Regions from separate parts of the Cupriavidus sp. SZY C1 genome, predicted to be linked through region 2. Evidence: predicted binding sites of a transcription regulator. Region 2 holds the regulator's gene; each other region holds the start of a gene.
The links. The regulator sigma-54, encoded in region 2, starts transcription at its own class of promoters, with help from an activator protein. The targets are predictions, from matches to a motif close to TGGCANGNAANCTGCTTT.
Positions count from the first base shown of each region.

Region 1: the regulator sigma-54 is predicted to act here: its motif matches at 6,836-6,853, upstream of QTN24_RS07505 (isopenicillin N synthase family dioxygenase).
Region 3: the regulator sigma-54 is predicted to act here: its motif matches at 5,176-5,193, upstream of QTN24_RS15935 (circularly permuted type 2 ATP-grasp protein).

Region 1 covers NZ_JAUANU010000003.1:260,757-268,656, forward strand. The annotation lists gene QTN24_RS07475 (CreA family protein) at 1-473, shown strand, start outside; gene QTN24_RS07480 (class I adenylate-forming enzyme family protein) at 494-2,266, opposite strand; gene QTN24_RS07485 (SDR family oxidoreductase) at 2,291-3,055, opposite strand; gene QTN24_RS07490 (arylamine N-acetyltransferase family protein) at 3,247-4,152, opposite strand; gene QTN24_RS07495 (DUF962 domain-containing protein) at 4,342-4,839, shown strand; gene QTN24_RS07500 (HU family DNA-binding protein) at 5,111-5,572, shown strand; gene QTN24_RS07505 (isopenicillin N synthase family dioxygenase) at 5,681-6,673, opposite strand; gene kdgD (5-dehydro-4-deoxyglucarate dehydratase) at 6,988-7,900, opposite strand, start outside.
Region 2 covers NZ_JAUANU010000007.1:94,544-102,443, reverse strand. The annotation lists gene QTN24_RS13140 (SIS domain-containing protein) at 1-981, shown strand, start outside; gene lptC (LPS export ABC transporter periplasmic protein LptC) at 985-1,614, shown strand; gene lptA (lipopolysaccharide transport periplasmic protein LptA) at 1,679-2,326, shown strand; gene lptB (LPS export ABC transporter ATP-binding protein) at 2,348-3,148, shown strand; gene QTN24_RS13120 (RNA polymerase factor sigma-54) at 3,293-4,774, shown strand; gene hpf (ribosome hibernation-promoting factor, HPF/YfiA family) at 4,825-5,178, shown strand; gene ptsN (PTS IIA-like nitrogen regulatory protein PtsN) at 5,654-6,109, shown strand; gene hprK (HPr(Ser) kinase/phosphatase) at 6,177-7,148, shown strand; gene QTN24_RS13100 (PsiF family protein) at 7,338-7,673, shown strand; gene rapZ (RNase adapter RapZ) at 7,800-7,900, shown strand, end outside.
Region 3 covers NZ_JAUANU010000009.1:167,203-175,102, reverse strand. The annotation lists gene QTN24_RS15955 (DNA internalization-related competence protein ComEC/Rec2) at 1-1,260, shown strand, start outside; gene QTN24_RS15950 (SIS domain-containing protein) at 1,265-2,245, opposite strand; gene edd (phosphogluconate dehydratase) at 2,595-4,487, shown strand; partial or broken gene QTN24_RS15940 (gluconokinase) at 4,632-5,155, shown strand; gene QTN24_RS15935 (circularly permuted type 2 ATP-grasp protein) at 5,392-6,867, shown strand; gene QTN24_RS15930 (alpha-E domain-containing protein) at 6,900-7,859, shown strand.

The DNA of each region.
Region 1 (7,900 bases), on a different contig from region 2:
CGTCCACTGCATCGCGATTCGCGCTGGCCCTGGGCCTGGCCGCGCTGGCCACGGCCGCCGCAGCCGAGGAAATCGGCAGCGTGTCGACCCATTTCCGCGTCACGGGGTCCGACAAGGTCGTCATCGAAGCCTACGACGACCCGGCCGTGGACGGCGTGACGTGCTACGTGTCGCGGGCGCGCACCGGCGGCATCAAGGGCTCGCTCGGCATGGCCGAGGACCCGGCCGAGGCGTCGATTGCGTGCCGCCAGGTGGGTCCCATCGCGTTCAAGGGGCCGGTGAAGCAGCAGGAGGACGTGTTCTCCGAGCGCATGTCGGTGCTCTTCAAGACGCTGCACGTGGTGCGTGCCGTGGATCGCAAGCGCAACACGCTGGTCTACCTGACCTACTCGGACCGGATCGTCAGCGGCAGCCCCCAGAACGCCGTGACCGCCGTGCCGGTGCCGGCCGCCACGCCCATCCCGGTCAAGTAGGCGCCGGCGTCTGCTGGCCCTCAGGCCGCCTCGAACAGCTTGCGCAGGTTCGACTTCAGGATCTTGCCGTTCGGATTGCGCGGCAGCATGTCCTGCATGACGATGATCCGCACGGGCACCTTGAACGCGGCAAGCTGCTGGCGCACGAAGTCCTGCAGCTCGGCCTCGGTGGCCGTGGCGCCGGGCTTCAGGCTGACCACCGCGCCGGGCTCTTCGCCCAGCGTGCGGTGCGCAATGCCGACCACGGCCGCGTCCATGACGGCCGGGTGCGCGTACAGCGCGCTTTCCACCTCGATGCAATAGATGTTCTCGCCGCCGCGGATCAGCATGTCCTTCATGCGGTCGACGATGTAGAGAAAGCCTTCCGCGTCCAGCCGCGCCACGTCGCCCGTGTGCAGCCAGCCGTCGACGAATGTCCTGGCCGTGGCCTCCGGCTTGTTCCAGTAGCTGTGCACGACGTTGGCGCCGCGCACCATCAGCTCGCCAATCTCGCCCGGCGGCAGCGCGTTGCCAAAGCCATCGTCGATCTTCATCTCGCCGATGGGCAGGGCCGGGCCGCTGCTGTCGGGCCGGTGGATGTATTCCTCGGCGCTGTGGCTCGTGAACGTGGCCGACGTCTCGGTCATGCCCCAGCCAATGCCGGGCGCCGCGTGCGGGAACGTCTCGTGGATGCGGCGGACCAGTTCCGGCGATGCGGGCGCGCCGCCGTAATGCATGTTTTCCAGCGACGACAGGTCGAATTCGGCCCGCTGTGGATGCTCGATGATCTGCCACGCGATGGTCGGCACGCCGCCGGCCGACGTGCAGCGTTCGCGTTCGATCAGCGCCATGGCGCGCAGCGTGTCCCAGCGGTACTGCAGCACGATCTTGCCGCCGTTGGCCAGCGCGCCGTTTAGCACGGACATGCAGCCGGTGACGTGGAAGAACGGCACGGCCAGCAGCGCGGCCTTCTGCGGCGCGTCGGGGTTGGGCTCCGGCACCGGCTCGCCGCGCCGCAGCAGGTTGCGCAGCGGGCTGAACTGGGCGCAGACCGCCACCGTGCAGGCGTTGCGATGGGTGCCGACGGCGCCCTTGGGCTTGCCCGTGGTGCCGGACGTGTAGAAGATCGTCGCGTCGTCCTCGGGGTCCAGCGGCACCTGCGGCAGCGATTGCGACGGCAGCGCGGTCCAGTCCGGCGACGCGCCGATTACGCTGGACAGCGCCACGATGCGCGGGTCGTCGAACGTGGCGCCGTCCGGTGCGCGCGACACGTACACGCGCGCCAGCGCCGGGCAGTCGCGCAGGTGCGGCAGGATGCGGTCCAGCCGCTCATGGTCGACGATGGCGACGCGGCTGCCCGAATCGGTCAGCCCGTACTCCAGTTCCGGGCCGGTCCACCACGCATTGAGCGGGGTGACGATGGCGCCGGTCAGCAGCCCCGCGTAGAACGCCACGGGCCATTCGGGCAGGTTGCGCATTGCCACGGCCACGCGGTCGCCCTTGCGCACGCCGTCGCGCACCAACTGGTGCGCCAGCTCGGTGGCGGCCAGCGCGAACGCGCGGTAGCTCACGCGCTCGTCCTCGTAGACGACGAAGGTGCGCTCGCCCCACGCCGCGGCCACCAGGAACAGGTCGCGCAGCGTGGGCGGCGCGTTCTTCCAGACCGTGGTGGGAATGCCGCGGATCACGCGCGTCTCGGTCTCGAACGGCGCGCCGGGGGCGGTCAGCCGGGCGTGCGCGTCGGCCAGGGACATGGCCGGCCACTGCGGGCCGGCCGGCGAGGGTTGCTGCGGATGCTGCGGTTGCTGGGACATGCAGGGCCTCCCGCGCAGATTGGACTAGATCGTGACGCCGCCGTCCACCACCATGGCCTGGCCGGTCATGAACGTGCTGGCCGCAGACGCCAGGAAGCACGCCGCGCCGGCAATCTCCACCGGCTCGCCGATGCGGCGCAGCGGCGCGTTCTCGGTGGACTGCTTGTAGCGCACCGGGTCGTCCCACAGCGCCTTGGCAAAGTCGGTCTTGATCAGCCCCGGGGCGATGCAGTTCACGCGCACGTTGTGCGGCCCGAACTCCACGGCCAGGTTGCGCGCCAGCTGGAAATCGGCGGCCTTGGAGACGTTGTAGACGCCAATCGTGGGCGACCCGCGCAGGCCGCCGATCGACGACACGATGATGATCGAACCCTCCTTGCGCTCGATCATCTGCGGCGCCACCATCTGGATCAGCCAGTGGTTCGAGATCACGTTGTTGTCCAGCACCTTGCGGAACTGCTCGTCCGACACGCCGCTCATCGGCCCGTAGTAGGGGTTGGACGCGGCATTGCAGACCAGCACGTCCACCTTGCCGAAGGTGCGGTTGGCCTCGTCCACCAGGTGCTGGAGCGCCTCTTTCGACGAGATGTTGGCCGCCACGGCCAGCGCGGTGCCGGCGCCGTGCTGCGCGTTGATGGCATCGGCCACTTCCTGGCACGCCTCGATCTTGCGCGACGAGATGACGACCTTGGCGCCCTGGACGGCCATTTGCTCGGCGATGGCGCGGCCGATACCGCGCGAGGATCCGGTGATGACGGCAACCTTGCCCGACAGATCGAACAACGACATGGGATGTCTCCTGAAAGGATGGCCGGCGGTACGTGCCGCCGGCCGGAATCGTGGATTGGCCGGGACATTATGGGCAGCCGCACCCCCTCAGTCCACAGCCGGGCCGGCCCGCCGGGGCCGGTATCAGCAAACTTTCTGCCGGCAATTCACGCGATGCATGGCGCGTGCCGCAGCGCGGAATCGGGCGGGCGTCAGGGTGCCGCCAGCACCGCCGGCAGCCGGGCGGCCAGCGCGGCACGCAGCGCGTCGTCCAGGTGGATGCCGAAGCGGCCGGCCAGCACGTCGATGGCGTCGCCGGCACTGGCCAGCACCGTGCGGCGCACCGTGCCGCCGGGCGGGCGCTCGGTCAGCGTGGCGTTGCCAAGGGCCAGCCGCGTACCGTCCGCCTCCGTGCGGGCGGCGATCAGCGTGCGCGTGAAGTGGCTGTCCGGATGCGTCGACACGAACCAGTTGCGCGCCACGTAGTCGATCCGGGGCTGCGGGGTCAGGTCGAAGCGGTACAGCACACGCCACGTGTCTGCATCGTCAGCGTCTCCGGCGTCCGGATCGCGCACCGCAAGGTCGTAGCAATGAAAGCCGGTGCCAGCGGCATCGGCCGGGGGCGGGCGCAGCCGGTACGGCGACGCAACGCCGGCCGCGGGCGGGATCGGCAGCGACAGCGGCAGTGCGCGGTCCGGCGTGGGCCCGCCAAAGCCGACGTCCGCCACGTAGCTCTCGTGCGCCACCTCCACCCGCAGCAGCATGTGCGAGAGCCCGGTCGGCCGTTCGTCGGGCACGTTCCAGCGCACGCGCGCCGCCAGCGGCACGGCCGTGTAGCCCAGCGACTTCAGCCCGGCGCAGAACAGCGTGTTCAGTTCGAAACAGTAGCCGCCGCGGCCTTGGCGCACGAGCTTGTCGAACACGGCGGGCGGCTCGATGTCGACGCGCCAGCCCACCAGCGGCGTCAGGTTCTCGAAGGGCAGGTGCGCCAGGTGGGCGGCGATCAGTGCGTCCAGCGTGGCCAGCGTCGGCGGCGGCACGGCGTGGATGCCGATGCGCCGCAGCCAGGCATCGCGCTGGTCGGCGGAGAGGGCGGGAATTTCGTCGATGGCACGCATGGCGGCTTTGGGGTGATTTAGTGGGGCGGCTCGAATGGCGGGGAAGTCCTCTTCCCGAGCGCGCGGTGTCTCACTAATATAAATCCACATCAAAACCGGGTCGGCGGCGTGGTTTCGCGGCATCGCGGCATCGCGCGGCGGCCCTGGGAAAACAGGCCGGAACACCGGCCATCCACCGGAGACGTCCCCGTGAAAACCCTGATCGATCATCTTGCCCAGTACGCCGCGTACCACCGCGATGCGCGCAACGTATTCACCCATTTCATCGGTATCCCGATGATCGTGCTGGCGGTTACCGCGCTGCTCGGGCGGCCGGTCATGCCGTTGGGCGACGGCGCGCTGTTCGTGACGCCGGCCATCGTCGTGTACGTGCTGGCGTGCCTGTTCTACCTGCGGCTGTCGTTCGGCTTTGGCGTGGCGATGGCCGCGATCCTGGCCGTGTTCGTCTGGGCCGGGGCCTGCATTGCCGCGTTTTCCACGCCGCCCTGGCTGGCCACGGGCATCGGCCTGTTCGTGGCCGGATGGGTCATCCAGTTCGTCGGCCACTACTTCGAAGGACGCAAGCCGGCCTTTGTCGACGACATCATGGGCCTGCTCGTGGGCCCGCTTTTCCTGGTGGCGGAGACCGCTTTCGCGCTGGGCCTGGCGCGTGGCACGCGCGATGCGGTGGCCGCGCACGCGCACTGAACACGCCCGTTCCGGACGCGTGCGGCGCGTGGGCGAAGCGCGAAAGTGGGGGGACGTGGCGCTTCGCAGCGTTGGTGCTGACGCAAACCAGCGACAAAACCCGGGGTTTTCACTTGGTTTGACCTGCCGCATGTGAGAAAACCCCTTTACTTCTGGCGGTTTCCGCTATGATTCAGTGCGTGCCGGCCAGCACGAATCGCCATGCAGCGATGCTTGCAGCGTGCGGGCGAATCGGCCGGGACTTCAATCTTCAACTCTCGTACATCCAGATATGGCGACCAAAGCGAAACCGACCGCGAAGACTGCAACCAAGCCTGCTGCCAAGAAGGCCGCAGCAACCAAGGCACCCGTGAAGGCTGCCGCTAAGAAGGCCGCCGCTCCGGCCAAGAAGGCTGCGCCGGCTGCCACGCCGACCATGAAGCCGCTGAAGGACACCTTCAACAAGTCGAGCCTGGTCGCTCACCTGGTAGCGCAAACCCAGCTCGAAGCCAAGGCCGTGAAGTCGGTGCTGGCCCATCTCGAAAACACCATCGTCAGCGCGCTGAACAAGAAGGGCGCCGGCGAATTCACGCTGCCGGGCCTGCTGAAGGTGACCGCCCAGCAAGTGCCGGCCAAGAAGAAGCGCTTCGGCAAGGACCCGTTCACCGGTGAAGAGCGTTGGTTCCCGGCCAAGCCGGCCAGCGTCAAGGTCAAGGTCCGTCCGCTGAAGAAGCTGAAGGACGCCGCGGCCTGATAGCCCGATCCCTTTGGAAGTCGCCTGCCCGATACCGGCCCGCCGGTACCGGGTGGCTTGAAACCCCACGTTCGCGAGAGCGTGGGGTTTTTTGTTGGGCCGGGCGGCTCAGTACGTCTTGAAGTTGGCCGCCACGCGCTGGCGCAGGAAATCGCCGGCCGTGATGGGCGGATACCGCTTCGCCGGCCCCTCGATCCGCGCGTCGCGGTTGGCCTGGCAGAAGAACGCGAGGCTGTAGCGCGGCCCCATGTACTCGCCCGGGGCTGGGTTGCGCACACGGTGGAAGTTCGACGGTAGCTGGTCGTCGCTCCAGCGCATCAGCATGTCGCCGATGTTGCAGGTGATCACGTCCTCGTCGGGCGGGATCGGCGTCCACGCCTGCGCGTCCATCTCCTTGCCCGGACACACCTGCAGGCCGCCCTGGCCCTGGCGCTGGAACAGCAGCGTCAGGCAGTCGAAATCGGTATGGGCGCCCGCCCGCCACAGGTCGAGCTTGTCCTGGGCTTCGGCCGGGATCGCGTAGTAGTGCAGCAGCCGCAGCGTGCTCTGGTAGTCGGGCGCGGCCGGGTCGTGGGCGCGCGTGAAGAATTCGCTGTCGAAGCCGAGCCGGTCGGCAAAGCAGGACAGCACCTTCATGCCGACGTGCCAACACTGTCGCTCGAAGGCCAGCATCGTCGCCCGGAAGCCGGCCAGTTCATCCTCAGACGGCCACAGCGCCGCCATGTGCGGGCGCGTGACCTGGTACGACTCCTTCTGGTCCGGCGTGCCCGTGGACGGCCGCACCTGCGCGCGCGATTCCCAGCCGGCGTTGTTGGCCTTCTGCAGCGGATACCTGGCCTTGACGGGCTCCGGCAGCGCGAAGAAGCGCTCGGTCATCGCAAACGCCTCGCGCACGGCGGCCAGGTCGATGCCGTGGTTGTCGAGCTGGAAGAAGCCGATGTCGGTGGCCGCCTGCCAGAGCTGGTCGGCGATCACCGCCTTGCGGCGCGCGAAGTCGGACAGGTCGATGCGGCGGATCTCGCGCGCGTCGGTCTCGTGGCCGTGCGCGCCCATGCGCGCTTCGCGGTCCAGTTCGTGGAGGGGGAGGGTGGTGTCGATCATGTCGTTCCGGGGTTCAGGAAAGGTGAACGGGCCGGCCGACGGCGGAGGCAGGGCCCGGCAGGGCTCTCGATCTCCGGCACTCGGCGCGGACAATCAAGAGCAATTTCCTGCCGCCCGGCCAGGGAGGGGGCGGTTGAACGCTTCTACTCTTCGGTGCGGGGTACAGCAGGTTTCGGGCCAGCCCGGACACGCCCGCACGTATCGTCAAAGCGCCAGAATGGCGCACGCGCGCCCGCTGGCGGGGCAGGTCGCGCAGCGGCGGGGCATGAAAAAGCCGACCCGAAGGTCGGCTTTTGGCGGTAGCGCAGTCCGGCTTATTGCGAACCGAGCTTCTTGATCAGGACGTCCAGCTTGCCCATTTCTTCCTCGGTCAGGTCGGTCAGCGGCGCGCGCACGGGGCCGGCATCGTGGCCCACCAGCTTGGCGCCGGCCTTGACGATCGACACGGCGTAGCCATGCTTGCGGTTGCGGATGTCCAGGTAAGGCAGGAAGAAGTCGTCGATCAGGCGGCCGATCGTGGCTTCGTCGTTGGCGGCCACGGCACGGTAGAACTCCATCGCGGTCTTCGGGATGAAGTTGAACACGGCCGACGAGTACACCGGCACGCCCAGCGCCTTGTAGGCAGCGGCGTAGACTTCGGCGGTGGGCAGGCCGCCCAGGTAGGCCAGGCGGTCGCCGAGCTTGCGGCGCACGCGGACCATGGCCTCGATGTCACCCACGCCGTCCTTGAAGCCGATCAGGTTCGGGCACTTGTCGACAACCTTGGCCAGCAGGTCGGCGCCGATGCGCGAGTTGGCACGGTTGTAGACGATCACGCCGCACTTGGTGGCCTTGCAGACCTCTTCGATGTGGTTGGCGATGCCGTCTTCGCTGGCCTCGGTCAGGTAGTGCGGCATCAGCAGGATGCCGTGGGCGCCCAGGCGCTCGGCTTCCTTGGCGTACTCGATGGCCACGCGGGTCGGGCCGCCGGCGCCGGCCAGGATGGGCACCTTGCCACGGCAGGTTTCCACCGCAGTGCGGATCACGTTCGAATAGTCCTGCTGCGTCAGCGAGAAGAATTCACCGGTGCCGCCAGCGGCGAACAGGGCCGAGGCGCCGTACGGGGCCAGCCATTCCAGGCGGGCGGCGTAGGTGTCGGCGCGGAAGTTGCCTTGCGCGTCAAAGTCGGTGATGGGAAACGAGAGCAGGCCTTCCGAGATAATCTGCTTCAGTTCTTGCGGTGTAGTC
Region 2 (7,900 bases):
ATAGCCAATTTCGATGCGGATCGAGCACTCGCGCTCGCTCGCCACACCCTCCAGATCGAGGCCGACGCCGTTTCGGCGCTGGCCGGCCGGCTGACGCCCGCGTTCACCAAGGCGGTCGAGATGATTCTCGGCTGCACCGGGCGCGTGGTGGTCTCCGGCATCGGCAAGTCCGGCCACATCGGCCGCAAGGTGGCCGCCACGCTGGCCTCCACCGGCACGCCGTCGTTCTTCGTCCACCCGGCCGAGGCCAGCCACGGCGACCTGGGCATGATCACGCGCGACGACGTGCTGATCGCGTTCTCGAACTCGGGCGAGACCGCCGAGTTGCTGTCGATCGTGCCGATCGTCAAGCGCATCGGCGCCGGCTTGATCTCGATCACCGGCAATGCCGGGTCGAACCTGGCCAAGCTGTCGGACGCCCACCTGGACGGCGCCGTCGCGCAGGAAGCCTGCCCGTTGAACCTGGCCCCCACGGCCAGCACCACGGCCGCGCTGGCCCTGGGCGACGCGCTGGCGGTGGCCGTGCTCGACGCGCGCGGCTTTGGCGAGGAGGATTTCGCCCGCTCCCATCCAGGCGGCGCGCTGGGCCGCAAGCTGCTGACCCACGTGCGCGACGTCATGCGCACCGGCAACGCGGTACCCGAGGTGCGCGAAAGCACGCCGCTGGCCCAGGCGCTGATGGAAATCACGCGCAAGGGCATGGCCATGACGGCCGTGGTGGACCCCGATGGCCGCGCCATCGGCGTGTTCACCGACGGCGACCTGCGCCGCCTGCTGGAAACCCCGCGCGACTGGAAGACCGTGCCGATCGGGGACGTCATGCACCATAACCCGCGCACGGTGAACCAGGACCAGTTGGCCGTGGAAGCCGTGCAGATCATGGAAACGAACCGCATCAACCAGCTACTGGTCGTCGATGGCGACGGCCGCCTGGTGGGCGCGCTCCATATCCATGACCTGACGCGCGCCAAGGTCATCTGAACGATGCCGGACTTCCTGTCCAGACTCACCGGAATGGTCATGCGGCTGCTGCCGCTGCTGCTAATGGCCATCGTCGCCGGCAGCACGTTCTGGCTCGTGCAGCTGAACTCCCCGCGCGAGGACGCCGAGCAGTCGCGCGCCAAGCGCCACGAGCCCGACTACTGGATGGAGCGCTTCTCGGCCACCGAGCTGGCCGAGGACGGATCCACCAAGCTGCGCTTCACCGGCGTCAGGATGATCCATTTCGAGGACGACCAGACCTACGAGGTGACCACGCCGGCCATGCGCTCGTACGAGGCCGACCGGCCGCCCGTGACGGCCAATTCCGACCGCGGCGTGATGAACGCCGAGGGGTCGGTGATCGACCTGTACGGCAACGCCTTCGTCATCCGGCAGGCCGGCGCCGATCCGTCCAAGGACCCGCGCATGACCGCCGCCTCGCAATACTTCCAGTTGCTGGTCAACGACGACATCGTCAAGACCGACAAGGCCGTGGAGCTGACGCGCGGCCCGTCGGTCATGACCGCCAACGGCATGATCTTCAACAACGTCACCCGCGAAGTACAATTGCTGGGCAACGTACGCGGCACGATCATCATGAACCCGCCGCAGGGGCAGACCAGGACCCAGTGACGCCGGCAGCCGCCCACGCGGCGGCGCGCCCTGGTCGCCGTCTTCATCTCATCATTCGCCAAACATGACCGCATCCCTGACGACATCGTCCTGTCGCCGCCTCGCGCCCGCCCTGCTGGGCGCCCTTGCCGCCATCGGCCTGACGCTGGCCGCGCCGGCCTTTGCCGAACGCGCGGACCAGGGCAAGCCGCTGGTGCTGGAGGCCGACAACGCCAGCTACGATGACGTCAAGCAGATCTACACGCTCACCGGCAACGTGGTGCTGACCAAGGGCACGATGGTGCTGAAGTCGGACGCCGCCGAGCTGCGCACCGACCCCGAGGGCTACCAGTACGCCATCGCCACCGCCAAGCCGGGCCGCCAGGCGTACATCCGCCAGAAGCGCGACGGCGTGGACGAGTACATCGACGGCTGGGGCGACCGCATCGAATACGACGGCAAGTCGGAGGTCAACAAGCTGATCGGCCATGCCCGCGCGGCGCGCGTGTCCGGCGCGGGCGCGAAGATCATCGACGAGATCCGCGGCGCGGTCATCACCTACGACAGCCGCAACGAGTACTACACGGCCACGGGCGGCGACAACAACACGACCGCCGGCAACCCGTCAGGCCGCGTGCGCGCGGTGCTGTCGCCGCGCACCGATGCCAGCGCGCCCGCCGCGGCCGGCCCGCAGCTCGACCTGCGGCCGTCGGCCACGCCCGCCAAGCCCTAACGATTGACCAGCCAGTCCCTGATGAACGATACCGCCACGCTCGCCGCCGCCGCCCCGTCCTCCGCATCGGCCGTCCGCACCGACAGCAGCACGCTGGTCGTGCGCCACCTGAAGAAGCGCTACGGCACGCGCACCGTGGTCAAGGACGTGTCGCTCGACGTGAAGAGCGGCGAGGTGGTGGGCCTGCTCGGCCCCAACGGCGCGGGCAAGACCACGTCGTTCTACATGATCGTGGGGCTGGTGGCGCTGGACGAAGGCGACATCGTGCTGGACGACGTGCACATCAGCGGCCTGGCGATCCACGAGCGCGCCCGCATGGGGCTGTCGTACCTGCCGCAGGAAGCGTCGGTGTTCCGCAAGCTCAACGTCGAGGAAAACATCCGCGCGGTGCTGGAACTGCAGGTCGACAACGGCAAGCCGCTGTCCAAGGCCGAAATCGAGCGCCGGCTCGATTCGCTGCTCGACGACCTGCAGATTGCCCACCTGCGCAACAACCCGGCGCTGTCGCTGTCCGGCGGCGAGCGGCGGCGCGTGGAAATCGCCCGGGCGCTGGCGTCGTCGCCGCGCTTCATCCTGCTGGACGAGCCGTTCGCCGGTGTGGACCCGATTGCCGTGGGCGAGATCCAGCGCATCGTCAGCTTCCTGAAGGCGCGCAACATCGGCGTGCTGATCACCGACCACAACGTGCGCGAGACGCTGGGCATCTGCGACCACGCGTACATCATCAGCGAAGGCACCGTGCTGGCGGCCGGCCAGCCCGAGGAAATCATCGCCAACGAGTCGGTCCGGCGCGTCTACCTGGGCGAGAATTTCCGCATGTAAAGCGCGGCCCCGCGCCGCCCGCAGGTCATTTTTACCGCACCTGCACACGGCTTTTCCAAAGCCGTTTCCGATCAGCGAAGCCGAAACGATAGGTTCTAGCAAATTCCGTTCCAACAACGGAAAGATGCGCATAGAATAGGTCGCATGAAACCTTCGCTTCAGCTCCGACTCTCCCAGCATCTGGCCCTGACGCCGCAACTGCAGCAATCGATTCGGTTGCTGCAGCTTTCCACGCTCGAACTCCAGCAGGAGGTGGAACAGGCCCTCACGGAAAACCCGCTGCTCGAACGCGAGAACGACTGGATCGAAAGCCCGCTGCGGGTGGCCGCGGACGGGTCCGTCAACCTGCAGAGCGCCCCGGCGCCGGCTCCCGCCGAGCCCCAGGCCAACGGCGACGACCGCACCGATCGCGCCGCTGGCAGCGAGGACGAGGGTTTTGGCGATTCGGGCAGCGAGGACTACGGCAACGACTGGAGCCTGGACGACTTCGCGCGCCGCCCGCAGGGCGACGAGGACGAGAAGACGCCGATGCAGTTGCGCGACGCGGATCCCACGCTGCGCGAATACCTGATGGAGCAATTGACGCCCCTCAAGATCTCGGCGCGCGACAAGGGCCTGGCCATCTTCCTGATCGAATCGCTGGACGACGACGGCTACCTGAGTGCGTCACTCGAGGAAATCTGCAGCGAACTTCCTGAAGAACTCGAGTTCGAACACGATGAAGTGCACGCGATGCTGACGCTGCTGCAGAGCTTCGACCCGCCTGGCGTGGGCGCCCGCAATGCCGCGGAATGCCTGAGCCTGCAACTGAAGCGGCTGCAGCACCCGCAGCGCGAGCTGGCCCTGACCATCGTCAACCAGCACCTGGAACTGCTGGCCGTGCGCGACTACACGCGGCTTAAGAAAGCGCTCCAGGTGGACGAAATAGCTTTGAAGGCCGCGCACGAGCTGATCCGTTCGCTGGCGCCGTACCCGGGACATGCGTACAGTCGTCCTGAAGCGGATTTCGTGGTGCCGGACGTGTTCGTGCGCAAGAGCGGCAGCGGCTGGATCGCCCAGTTGAACCCCGACGTGATGCCGCGGCTGCGGATCAACGACATGTACGCGCAGATCCTGCGCGGCGCGAAGGGCGAGGCCGGGGCGGCCGGGCTGCAGCAGAAGCTGCAGGAAGCGCGGTGGCTCATCAAGAACATCCAGCAGCGATTCGACACGATCCTGCGGGTGGCGCAGGCAATTGTGGAGCGTCAGAAGAACTTTTTTTCGCACGGCGAAATAGCGATGCGACCCTTGGTTTTGCGGGAAATAGCCGATACACTCGGTTTACATGAGTCGACCATTTCCCGGGTGACGACGAACAAATACATGGCCACGCCGATGGGTACTTTCGAGTTGAAGTACTTCTTTGGCAGCCACGTCTCCACCGAGACGGGCGGCGCGGCCTCATCCACGGCGATCCGCGCGCTGATCAAGCAACTGATAGGAGCCGAAGACCCCAGGAATCCTCTTTCCGACAGCCGCATCGCCGAATTGCTGGGCGAACAGGGCTTTGTGGTCGCACGCCGCACGGTGGCCAAATACCGCGAAGCGCTGAAGATCCCCGCAGTGAATCTCCGCAAGTCTTTGTAGCCGAGCCGCAACCGCCTGCCTGGTGCGGCTCTTTCAGAAGGAGAAGCGCTATGAACTTCAAGATCAGTGGACACCACCTCGACATCACGCCGCCGCTGCGTGAGTATGTGGAAACGAAACTGGAGCGAATTGTCAGGCATTTCGATCAGGTCATTGGCGTGAGCGTGCTGCTATCGGTCGACAACCACAAGGAAAAGGACAGGCGTCAGTACGCGGAAATCAATCTGCATCTCAAGGGCAAGGACATCTTCGTCGAAGCGCACCATGAAGACCTGTACGCCGCGATCGACTGTCTGGTCGACAAGCTCGACCGTCAGGTGATCCGCTACAAGGACCGGGTGCAGGGACATGACCGCGAGGCGGTCAAGTACCAGATGGCCGCCGCCCAGCTGCAGCAACAATAGGCTGGCAAACCCGACTGCCCCTTGAGGCGGACGCGAGCGTCCCCGAGAGGACTGATAGGAAGAGAGCAAAGCCGCGCATCTGCGCGGCTTTTTTGATGTCCCGGCCGCGCGTGCCGCGTTACCTTGGCGCCACGTCCGGCGCGCCCCGGCAGCCGGGGTGTTCGCATCCGGCGCCGCTCGGTGTATGCTGCGCCATACAAGAACGACAGGCAGAACGGTCCCGGTGTACCGCACCGCATGCCGCATGGCGATCAGCCGGCGGCGCGGCGGGCAGCCGGGTGGGCTAACCGGCCGGTTCGTCGACGGCAACCACCGCGACGCCGGCGCTGCAGTGCACAAGCGCGCTGTGGCCCTGCTCTATAATGGCCGGACGCTCCAATGCGGGCGTCCATAGCACTCGAATCCTGAATTGCCCCATTCCGGCGGGACGGCGACGACACGCCGCATCGCCACCCTGACTTCTCGTGCATCGCCCATGAATCGTTTGGCCAAATTGCTGCCACCCGGCAACATCCATCTCGACGTCACCGTCACCAGCAAGAAGCGGGTCTTCGAGCAAGCCGGGCTCCTGTTCGAGAACAACCATGGCGTTGCCCGGGCCACCGTGACGGACAACCTGTTTGCGCGCGAGTCGCTGGGCTCCACCGGCCTGGGCGCCGGCGTGGCCATTCCGCACGGCCGCATCAAGGGGCTCAAACAGCCGCTGGCCGGCTTCATGCGCCTGGCCGAGCCGATTCCGTTCGAATCGCCCGACGGCAAGCCCGTGTCGCTGCTGATCTTCCTGCTGGTGCCCGAACAGGCCACCCAACAGCATCTGGAAATCCTTTCGGAAATCGCGCAGTTGCTCTCGGACCGCGAAATGCGCGAGGGCCTGGCCACGCTGCCCACGCCCGAGGCGGTGCACCAGTTGCTGACCGAATGGCACCCGTGACGACCCGCAGGCCGGCCCGGCGCGCCGCCTGAAGCCACACCCGCCCCCAAGTAGAAAGTCATCCCGCATGGAACTCACCGGCGTCACCTCGCAGTCGATCTTCGACGACAACGCAGCCGACATCAAACTGTCGTGGGTCGCCGGTCTCGAAGGGGCCGACCGTGCCTTCGACGTCGAATTCGCCCGCGAAGCCACCTCGGCCGCCGACCTGGTCGGCCACCTGAACCTGATCCACCCGAACCGCATCCAGGTGCTGGGCAAGCCGGAGATCCAGTATTACCAGCGCCTGGACGACGAGCCGCGCAAGCGCCAGATGGGCGAGCTGATCCTGCTGGAGCCGCCGTTCCTGGTTGTGGCCGACGGCATGGAGCCCCCGCCGGACCTAGAACTGCGCTGCACGCGCTCGTCCACGCCGCTGTTCACCACGCCGGTGTCCTCGGCGGCCGTGATCGACCACCTGCGCCTCTACCTGTCCCGCATCTCCGCGCCGCGCGTGACCATGCACGGCGTGTTCCTGGACATCCTGGGCATGGGCGTGCTGATCATGGGCGAATCGGGCCTGGGCAAGAGCGAACTGGGCCTTGAGCTGATCTCGCGCGGCCACGGCCTGGTGGCCGACGACGCCGTGGACTTCGTGCGCCTGGGCCCCGATTTCATCGAAGGCCGCTGCCCGCCGCTGCTGCAGAACCTGCTGGAAGTGCGCGGCCTGGGCCTGCTAGACATCAAGACGATCTTCGGCGAGACGGCCGTGCGCCGGAAGATGAAGCTCAAGCTCGTGGTGCAACTGGTGCGCCGCAACGACGGCGAGTTCGAACGCCTGCCGCTCGATTCCCAGTACCTGGACGTGCTGGGGCTGCCGATCCACATGGTCAAGATCCAGGTAGCGGCCGGCCGCAACCTGGCCGTGCTGGTCGAAGCGGCCGTGCGCAACACGATCCTGCGCCTGCGCGGCATCGACACGCTGCGCGACTTCATGGACCGCCAGCGCGCCGCCATGCAGGCCGACGTGGTTTCACGCAGCCAGGGCCGGCTGCTCTGACCGCCCCCGCCTTGCCCGCCCGGACGCCCGCTGCCCAGCGGGCGTTTTCATTTGCTTACAAGCCCCGCGCGGCCGGCGTCAACGCGCCGTGGACCGTCATCGTTTTGTGCTGTAATGGGCATCGTGCCCATTTCCGCCAGCCAGACCCACGGCGCGCGGCCACGATGTGTTTCCACAGAGGAGAGAAGCATGAAGAAGCTGATCGCGATGTGTGTGCTGGTGACCCCGCTGTTCGCCACGGGCGCGTTTGCCCAGAGCGCGTCGGCGCCGGCGGCCGAGAAGTCCGGCAAGACGGCCCAGCAGGAAAAGATGGCCGCCTGCGCCAAGGCCAACAAGGGCAAGAAAGGCGACGAGTACAAGAAGGCCCAGAGCGAATGCCTGTCCGGCAACGGCCCGGCCGCCGCGGCCGAGCCCAAGACGCAGCAGGACAAGATGTCGGCCTGCAGCAAGCAGAACAAGGGCAAGAAGGGCGACGAGTACAAGAAGGCGATGAGCGACTGCCTCTCGGCCAAGCCGGCGGCCTGAGCCCCACCCCGCCGCCCCGCATCCGGCGGTTTTCCCGCGAACATGGCGAATCTCCCGTGATTCGCCATGTTCGCGTCAGCCGGCTGTCATGACGCAGCCACCATGCGGTGCTATCCTTGCGTCGCTATGCGGATCATTCTCATTACCGGAATTTCCGGCTCCGGCAAGTCTGTCGCCCTGAACGTCCTGGAAGATGCAGGCTACTACTGCGTCGACAACCTGCCCGC
Region 3 (7,900 bases), on a different contig from region 2:
GAGGCCGCGCGGGCGCAGTGGGCGGTGACCGTCGGGCTCGTGCCGTTGACGCTGCTGCTGTTCGGGCAGGTGTCGGTGGTCTCGTGCCTGGCTAATGCCGTGGCGATTCCGGTCGTCAGCCTGTTCGTGACGCCGATGGCGCTGGCCAGCGCCGTACTGCCCGCCGACGTGGCGACGATGCTGCTCGGCGTGGCCCACGCGCTGCTGGCATCGCTGGTGGACGGGCTGGCGTGGCTGGCGGCGCCGTCATGGGCGGTATGGGAAGCCGCACAGCCGGGCTGGCTGGTCACCGGGCTGGCGTTGGCCGGTGTGGTGGTGCTGCTGACACCGGGCCGGGTGCGGCTGCCCCGGTTGCGGGCGAAAGCGGGCGGCCGGGCCCTGCCGCGCTGGCCCGGTGCGGTACTGATGCTGCCGATGTTGCTCGGCGGGCGCGACGCCATCGCGGAAGGGGAAATGCGGGTCACCGCGCTCGATGTCGGGCAGGGCACCGCCGTGCTGGTCGAAACACGCCGGCATGCGCTGCTCTATGACGCGGGGCCGTCCTACGTATCGGGCGCCAGCGCGGGCGCGCAGGTCGTCGTGCCGTACCTGCGTGCCGTCGGCGTGCGCCGGCTGGACATGCTGATGGTCAGCCATGAGGACGCGGACCACGCGGGTGGCGTGCTCGATGTCATGCGTGCGGTGCCGGTCAGCGCGCGCCAGACCGCCGCTGCGCCCGGTCACCGGCTCCTGACCTTGCCGGGACGGCCGTGGGTGCCTTGCGTTGCCGGGGCAGGGTGGGTGTGGGACGGCGTCCGGTTCGACGTGATGCATCCCACGGCGGAAGACCTGACGCGCGCGACGCTGTCGAGCAACGCCAGAAGCTGCGTCCTGCGCGTGGCAACGGCCCACCGCAGCGTGCTGCTGACGGGCGATATCGGCGTGAACGAGGAGCTGGGGTTCATCGCCCGGGCGCCGCCGGCCCAGGTGCGGGCCGACGTGCTGGTCGTGCCGCACCATGGCAGCGGCACGTCGTCGCATGTGGCGTTCCTGCGGGCCGTCCAGCCGGCGGTGGCGGTCTTCCAGCTCGGATTTGCGAACCGCTACCGGCATCCGCGCGAGGACGTCTGGCAGCGGTACGGGCGTGCCGGCATCGCACGGTACCGGACCGACGAAACCGGCGCGGTCACGATCGTCACGGATGGCGACGGGCTGCGGGTGGTGGCGTATCGGCAGCATGTCCGCCGCTACTGGCGCGACCGGCCGCCGGCGCCGCGTTGAGAGGCTAGTCGACCTTGGCGGGCGTCCTGCCGCGCCGGGCGGACGGGGCCGGGGACGCCTTGGATGCTGGCTTGGGGGATTTCCTTGGGGCGCGCGTGGTGGCGGGGGTGTCGGTGTCCTCGGGCTGCGCGGCCAGCGGGGCCGGTTCGGCGCCGGCGATGCGGCGCTCGCGCAGGTGGGCCTTGGCGCGCTGCAGGCCGGCGGCGACAGACTCCGCGCGTTCCAGCGCCACGCCGGCGGCCAGCACGTCGCCGAGGACGAGGTGGCAGATGCGCGAGGTCATCGGCGTGTAGACCTCGCTGTCCTCCTCGACGTCGGAGAACACGCAGACGTCGGCCAGCCGGGCCAGCGGCGACCCGCTGTGGGTCAGCGCCAGCACGCTGGCGCCGCTGCCACGGGCCAGCGTGGCGGCGGCCAGCATGTCCCAGGTACGGCCGCTGTTGGATACGAGCACGGCCACGTCGCCGGGCCGGAGCAGGGCGGCGGACATGCTGAAGACGTGCGAATCGGAGTAGGCCGTGGTGGGAATGCCCAGGCGGAAGAACTTGTGCTGGATGTCGAGCGCGACGATGCCGGAGTTGCCGCAGCCGTAGAACTCGATGCGCCGGGCGCTGGCCAGCAGGCGGATCGCGTGCTCGATCTGGTCGCCGGACAGCGCGTTGCGCACGCTCATCAGCGTGGCGATGGTGCGGTCGAACACCTTGCCGGCGATGTCGGCCGGGCGGTCGCTGGCTTCCACGTCCTGGTGGACGAACGGCGTGCCGCCGCCGACGTTCTGGGCGAACTGGAGCTTGAATTCCTTGAAGCCGTCGTAGCCCAGCGCGGCGCAGAAGCGGGCGATGGTGGGCTGCGAGACGCCGGCGCGCTCGGCCAGTTCCGGCATGGTCAGGCGGATGACGCTGGCGCCGTGGCGGGCCACATAGTCGGCCAGCCGGCGTTCGGACGGGCGTAGCGTGTCGTAGACGGCGAGGATTCTGTCGCGCATGGTGAGGGTCGGACGGGAGGTCGTGCGTGGGTGTCGTACCGGGCTTCTGGTTGTACCGGGCTTCGAGCTTCGGCTTCTCGGCTTCGCTTCTCGGCTTCGGTGGCAGCCCTGAATTTTGTAGAGATTCTACACATTTGAATCATGAAATCGAACCATTGTTGCGTGACGTCGCCCTCGGGATTTACCCGGATTCCGCTGGAATTTGCGCGTATAACGCCATGTCGCCGCCGAGCCAAGGCTTCCGGGCGCCTCCCGGCCGTGGCTATAATGTAGAAAATCTACAGATTCGGACGGCCTGCCGCCTGCATTGACTGCCCGTCCGGATCGCCCCACGAGGACCCATTCCGCCATGACCCAAGCCGCCAGTGGCAATGTCCGCGCCGAAATCTCGGCCGTGACCCAGCGCATCATCGAACGTAGCCGCACCAGCCGCGCCGCCTACCTGGCGCGCTGCGCGCGCGCGCAGCAGGACCTCGGGCCGCTGCGCGGCATGTCGTGCGCCAACCTTGCCCATGGCTATGCGGCGCTGCCGGCCGACGACAAGCTCAAGCTGCGCGTCGAGCATGCGCCGAACCTCGGCATCGTCACCGCCTACAACGACATGCTGTCGGCGCACCAGCCGTACGAGCGCTACCCGGCCGTGATCCGTGAGGCCGCCCGTGCCGTGGGCGCCGTGGCGCAGGTGGCGGGCGGGGTGCCGGCCATGTGCGACGGCATCACGCAGGGCAATGCCGGCATGGAGCTGTCGCTGTTCTCGCGCGACGCCATCGCCATGGGTACCGCCGTGGCGCTGTCGCACAACACGTTCGATGCCGCGCTGATGCTGGGCGTCTGCGACAAGATCGTGCCCGGCCTGCTGATGGGCGCGCTCCAGTTCGGCCACCTGCCGGTCGTCTTCGTGCCGGCCGGGCCCATGGCGTCGGGCCTGTCGAACAAGGAAAAGGCGCGCGTGCGGCAGCTCTACGCCACGGGCCAGGTGGGCCGGGATGCGCTGCTGGAGGCCGAATGCGCGGCCTACCACGGCGCGGGTACCTGCACGTTCTACGGTACCGCCAACAGCAACCAGTTCCTGATGGAAGTCATGGGCCTGCACATGCCGGGCGCGGCGTTCGTGCATCCGGACAGCGGCCTGCGCGATGCGCTGACCACGGCGGCGGCCCAGCGGGCGCTGGCGCTGATTGCCCGCGGGCGCGAGTACACGCCGCTGGCGCAGATCGTCGACGAGCGCGCCATCGTCAACGCCATGGTGGGCCTGCTGGCCACGGGCGGGTCGACCAACCATACGATTCACCTGGTCGCCATGGCGCGGGCGGCCGGCATCCTGATCGACTGGAACGACTTCGACCAGCTCTCGGCCGTGACGCCGCTGCTGGCGCGGGTCTATCCCAACGGGTCGGCCGATGTGAACCACTTCCACGCGGCCGGCGGCGTGGCCTTCGTGATCGGGCAACTGCTGGACGCCGGGCTGCTGCACGAGGACGTCAACACCGTGGTCGGGCGCGGGCTGGCCCGCTATACCGAGGAACCGGTCATGACCGACGGCAAGCTGCGCTGGCGCGACGGGCCTACCACGAGCGGCGATACCGCCGTGCTGGCGCCCGCGTCGGCGCCGTTCTCGGCCGAGGGCGGGCTGCGGCTGATGGCCGGCAACCTCGGACGCGGCGTGATCAAGGTCTCGGCCGTGTCCGACGAACACCGCGTGGTCGAGGCGCCGGCGCGCGTCTTCGATTCGCAAGAGGCGCTGCAGGCCGCCTTCGAGGCCGACGAGTTGAACCGCGACGTCGTGGCCGTGGTGCGCTTTCAGGGGCCGAATGCCAATGGCATGCCCGAACTGCATCGGCTGACGCCGGCGCTGGGCGCGCTCCAGGATGCGGGCCACAAGGTGGCGCTGGTGACCGACGGGCGCATGTCCGGCGCGTCCGGCAAGGTGCCGGCCGTGATCCACGTCGGCCCCGAGGCGCTGGCCGGTGGCCCGCTGGCGCGCGTGCGTGACGGCGACATCATCCGCGTCGATGCGGTGGCCGGCACGCTCGAACTGGTGGGCGACGCCGCCGCGCAGCAGGCGTTCGCGGCCCGTCCGGCCGCGCCGGCACCGGCCGACCCGTTCGCGGATTTCAGCATGGGTCGCGGGTTGTTCGGCCTGTTCCGACGCCACGCCCGCATCGCCGAGGAGGGCGGCAGCGCGCTGGACCTGTCCGAGGCCGACGCGGCTGTCCAAACGGGCGCCGCCGTCGCACAATAGGCGCCGTCAGGCGCCGGCTTTCTTCAGAAACTTCGTATTCCCCGGCCAGGGCGTGCCGGGGCACCGCCGTGCCGCGTCGCACGTGGCCGGCGGCTACCGACAAGGGTGGCAACACCACCCGACACCATGTTCGATGGAGCAGACATGATCTATATCCTGATGGGCGTTTCCGCAGCGGCAAGACCACGGTCGGCCAGTTGCTGGCGCAGCAACTGCACTGCGGCTTTCATGACGCCGACAGCTTCCACAGCGAGGCCAACAAGGCCAAGATGCACGCCGGCGTGCCGCTGACCGACGAAGACCGCTGGCCGTGGCTGGACGCCATGCGCGCGGCCATCGACACCGCCCGCGCCGAAGGCCGGACCCACGTGTTCACCTGCTCCGCGCTGCGCCAGGCCTACCGCGACCGCCTGACCCCGCCCGACGGCGGCGTGACGTTCGTGTTCATGAAGGGCGATGCGGCAACGATCGGCAGCCGGCTGTCGGTCCGCTCGGACCATTTCTTCAACCCGGCGCTGCTGCAGAGCCAGTTCGACACGCTCGAAGAACCGCACGACGCGCTGGTGCTGGACATCCGCCGCCCGCCCGAGGCGCTGGTGCAGGACATCTTGACCAAGTGTCCGCCGGATTCGGTGTCGTGCGGGAGAGGGGAGCAAGCCAGGCCGTAGGGCCTGCCACCCCCACCCCCTGGCGCGCATCTTGCTAAACCGTTCCGCGTACCCCCAACCCTGCCAGATGCATGCCCCTTGCGGGTTTGGCCGGTACGGATATGCTTCAAGCGTCGACTCGACGAGGCATCGATAACAAGGGCGGCTGGCGGTATGGCCGTGCGGGACGGGACCGGTAGCTGGCTGGCGGCACGGCCCGGGCGGCGGGCGCCCACATCCACGAAGGAGCGGCCATCATGGCGGCGCGGTTTTTCGACGAGATGCTGGAAGGGCGGGAGGACGGCACGGTGCCGGCCATCGAGGCCGGGCAGGCGTTGCCGCAGGGCGCGGTGCGGCCCCATTACCGGAGCTTTGCCGACTGGCTGGGCCGGCAGTCGGCGGCGACGATGGACAACAAGCGTGCCGAGGCCGACCTGATCTTTCGCCGGGTGGGCATCACGTTCGCGGTCTACGGCGACAAGGACGAGTCCAACAGCGGCACCGAGCGGACCATTCCGTTCGACGTGATCCCGCGCGTGTTCCCGGCCAGCGAATGGGCCACGCTGGAGCGCGGCCTGCGCCAGCGCGTGGCGGCGCTGAACCGGTTCATCCACGACATCTACCACGGGCAGGACATCATTCGCGCGGGCGTGATCCCGCCGGACCAGATCTACAACAACGCCCAGTACCGGCCCGAGATGCTCGGCATCGACGTGCCGCGCGACATCTACGCCCATGTGGCCGGCATCGACGTAGTGCGCGCCGGCGAGGGCGAGTTCTACGTACTGGAGGACAACCTGCGCGTGCCGTCCGGCGTGTCATACATGCTGGAAAACCGCAAGATGATGATGCGGTTGTTCCCGGACCTGTTCGCGCGCAACCGGGTGGCGCCCGTGGCCCACTACCCGGACCTGCTGCTCGACATGCTGCGCAGCGTGTCGCCGCAGAACATCGCCGATCCCACCGTGGTCGTGCTCACGCCGGGCATGTACAACTCCGCCTACTTCGAGCACGCCTTCCTGGCCCAGCAGATGGGCGTGGAGCTGGTGGAAGGCAGCGACCTGTTCGTCGACGACGACCACCTGTACATGCGCACCACGCAGGGCCCGCAGCGCATCGACGTGATCTACCGCCGCGTGGACGACGACTTCCTGGACCCGCTGGTGTTCCGGCCGGACTCGGCGCTTGGCGCCGCCGGGCTGCTGTCGGTCTACCGGGCCGGCAACGTGACCATCTGCAACGCCATCGGCACGGGCGTGGCCGACGACAAGTCGATCTATCCGTACGTGCCGGACATGATCCGCTTCTACCTGGGCGAGGAGGCGATCCTGTCCAACGTGCCGACCTACATGTGCCGGCGGCCGGACGACCTGCAGTACGTGCTGGACCACATGGCCGACCTCGTGGTCAAGGAAACGCACGGCGCGGGCGGCTACGGCATGCTGGTGGGGCCGGCGGCCACGAAGGCCGAGATCGACCAGTTCCGCGAAGTCGTGAAGGCCCGCCCCGAGCAGTACATCGCGCAACCCACGCTGGCGCTGTCCACGTGCCCGACCTATGTGGAATCGGGCATCGCGCCGCGCCACATCGACCTGCGGCCGTTCGTGCTGTCGGGCAAGGAGGTACGCATGGTGCCCGGCGGCCTGACGCGCGTGGCGCTGCGCGAGGGGTCGCTGGTGGTGAATTCGTCGCAGGGCGGCGGCACCAAGGACACCTGGGTGCTGGAGCGCTGATCCATGACCGCCGACCGCCGGGAGAACCTGCCATGCTGAGCCGCACCGCCGACCACCTGTTCTGGATGGCCCGCTACACCGAGCGCGCGGAAAACACCGCGCGGATGCTCGACGTCAACTACCAGACCTCGCTGCTGCCGCAGTCGGCCGAGGTGGCCGAGCAGGGCTGGTGGGCGATGCTCGACATCTCCGAGCTGACCCGCGCCTACGACCACAAGTACGGGCTGCTGCACCGCGACGACGTGATCGACTTCATGGTGCGCGACATGACCAACCCGTCGTCGATCATGAGCTGCCTGCGCGCGGCGCGCGAGAACGCGCGGGCGGTGCGCGGGTCGCTGACGACCGAGGTCTGGGAGACCATCAACACCACGTGGCTGGACGTCCAGCGCATGATCGCCGATGGCGAACTGCGCGACGACCCGTCGCGCTTCTTCGAATGGGTCAAGTTCCGCTCGCACCTGGCGCGCGGCGTGCAGTTCGGCACGATGCTCAAGGACGACGCGTTCCACTTCATGCGGCTGGGCACGTTCCTGGAGCGGGCCGACAACACGGCGCGGATCCTCGACGTCAAGTTCCAGGCGTCGGCGCGCGAGCACGGCGACCTGGACCCGAACCGCGAGCAGAACGACTTCTACCACTGGGCCGCCGTGCTGCGGTCGGTCTCGGGCTTCGAGGTCTACCGCAAGATCTACCGTGCCGTCATCACGCCGCAGCGCGTGGCCGAGCTGCTGATCCTGCGGCCGGACATGCCGCGCTCGCTGGTGTCCAGCCTGGACGAGGTGGTGGCGATCCTGGCGCTGGTGCGCAACCAGCAGTCGGCCGAGACCGAGCGCCAGGCTGGTAAACTCCACGCCGACCTCAAATACGCGCGCATCGACGACATCTTTGCCGTCGGGCTGCACGCCTTCCTGACCAGCTTCCTCGAACGCATCGGCGACCTGGGCAACGGCATCAGCCAGGACTTCCTGGTGCCGCTGCTGGCGGCCTGAGCGCGACCCGGGTGCCGGGCACGCCACGTCGCTGGCCGGCA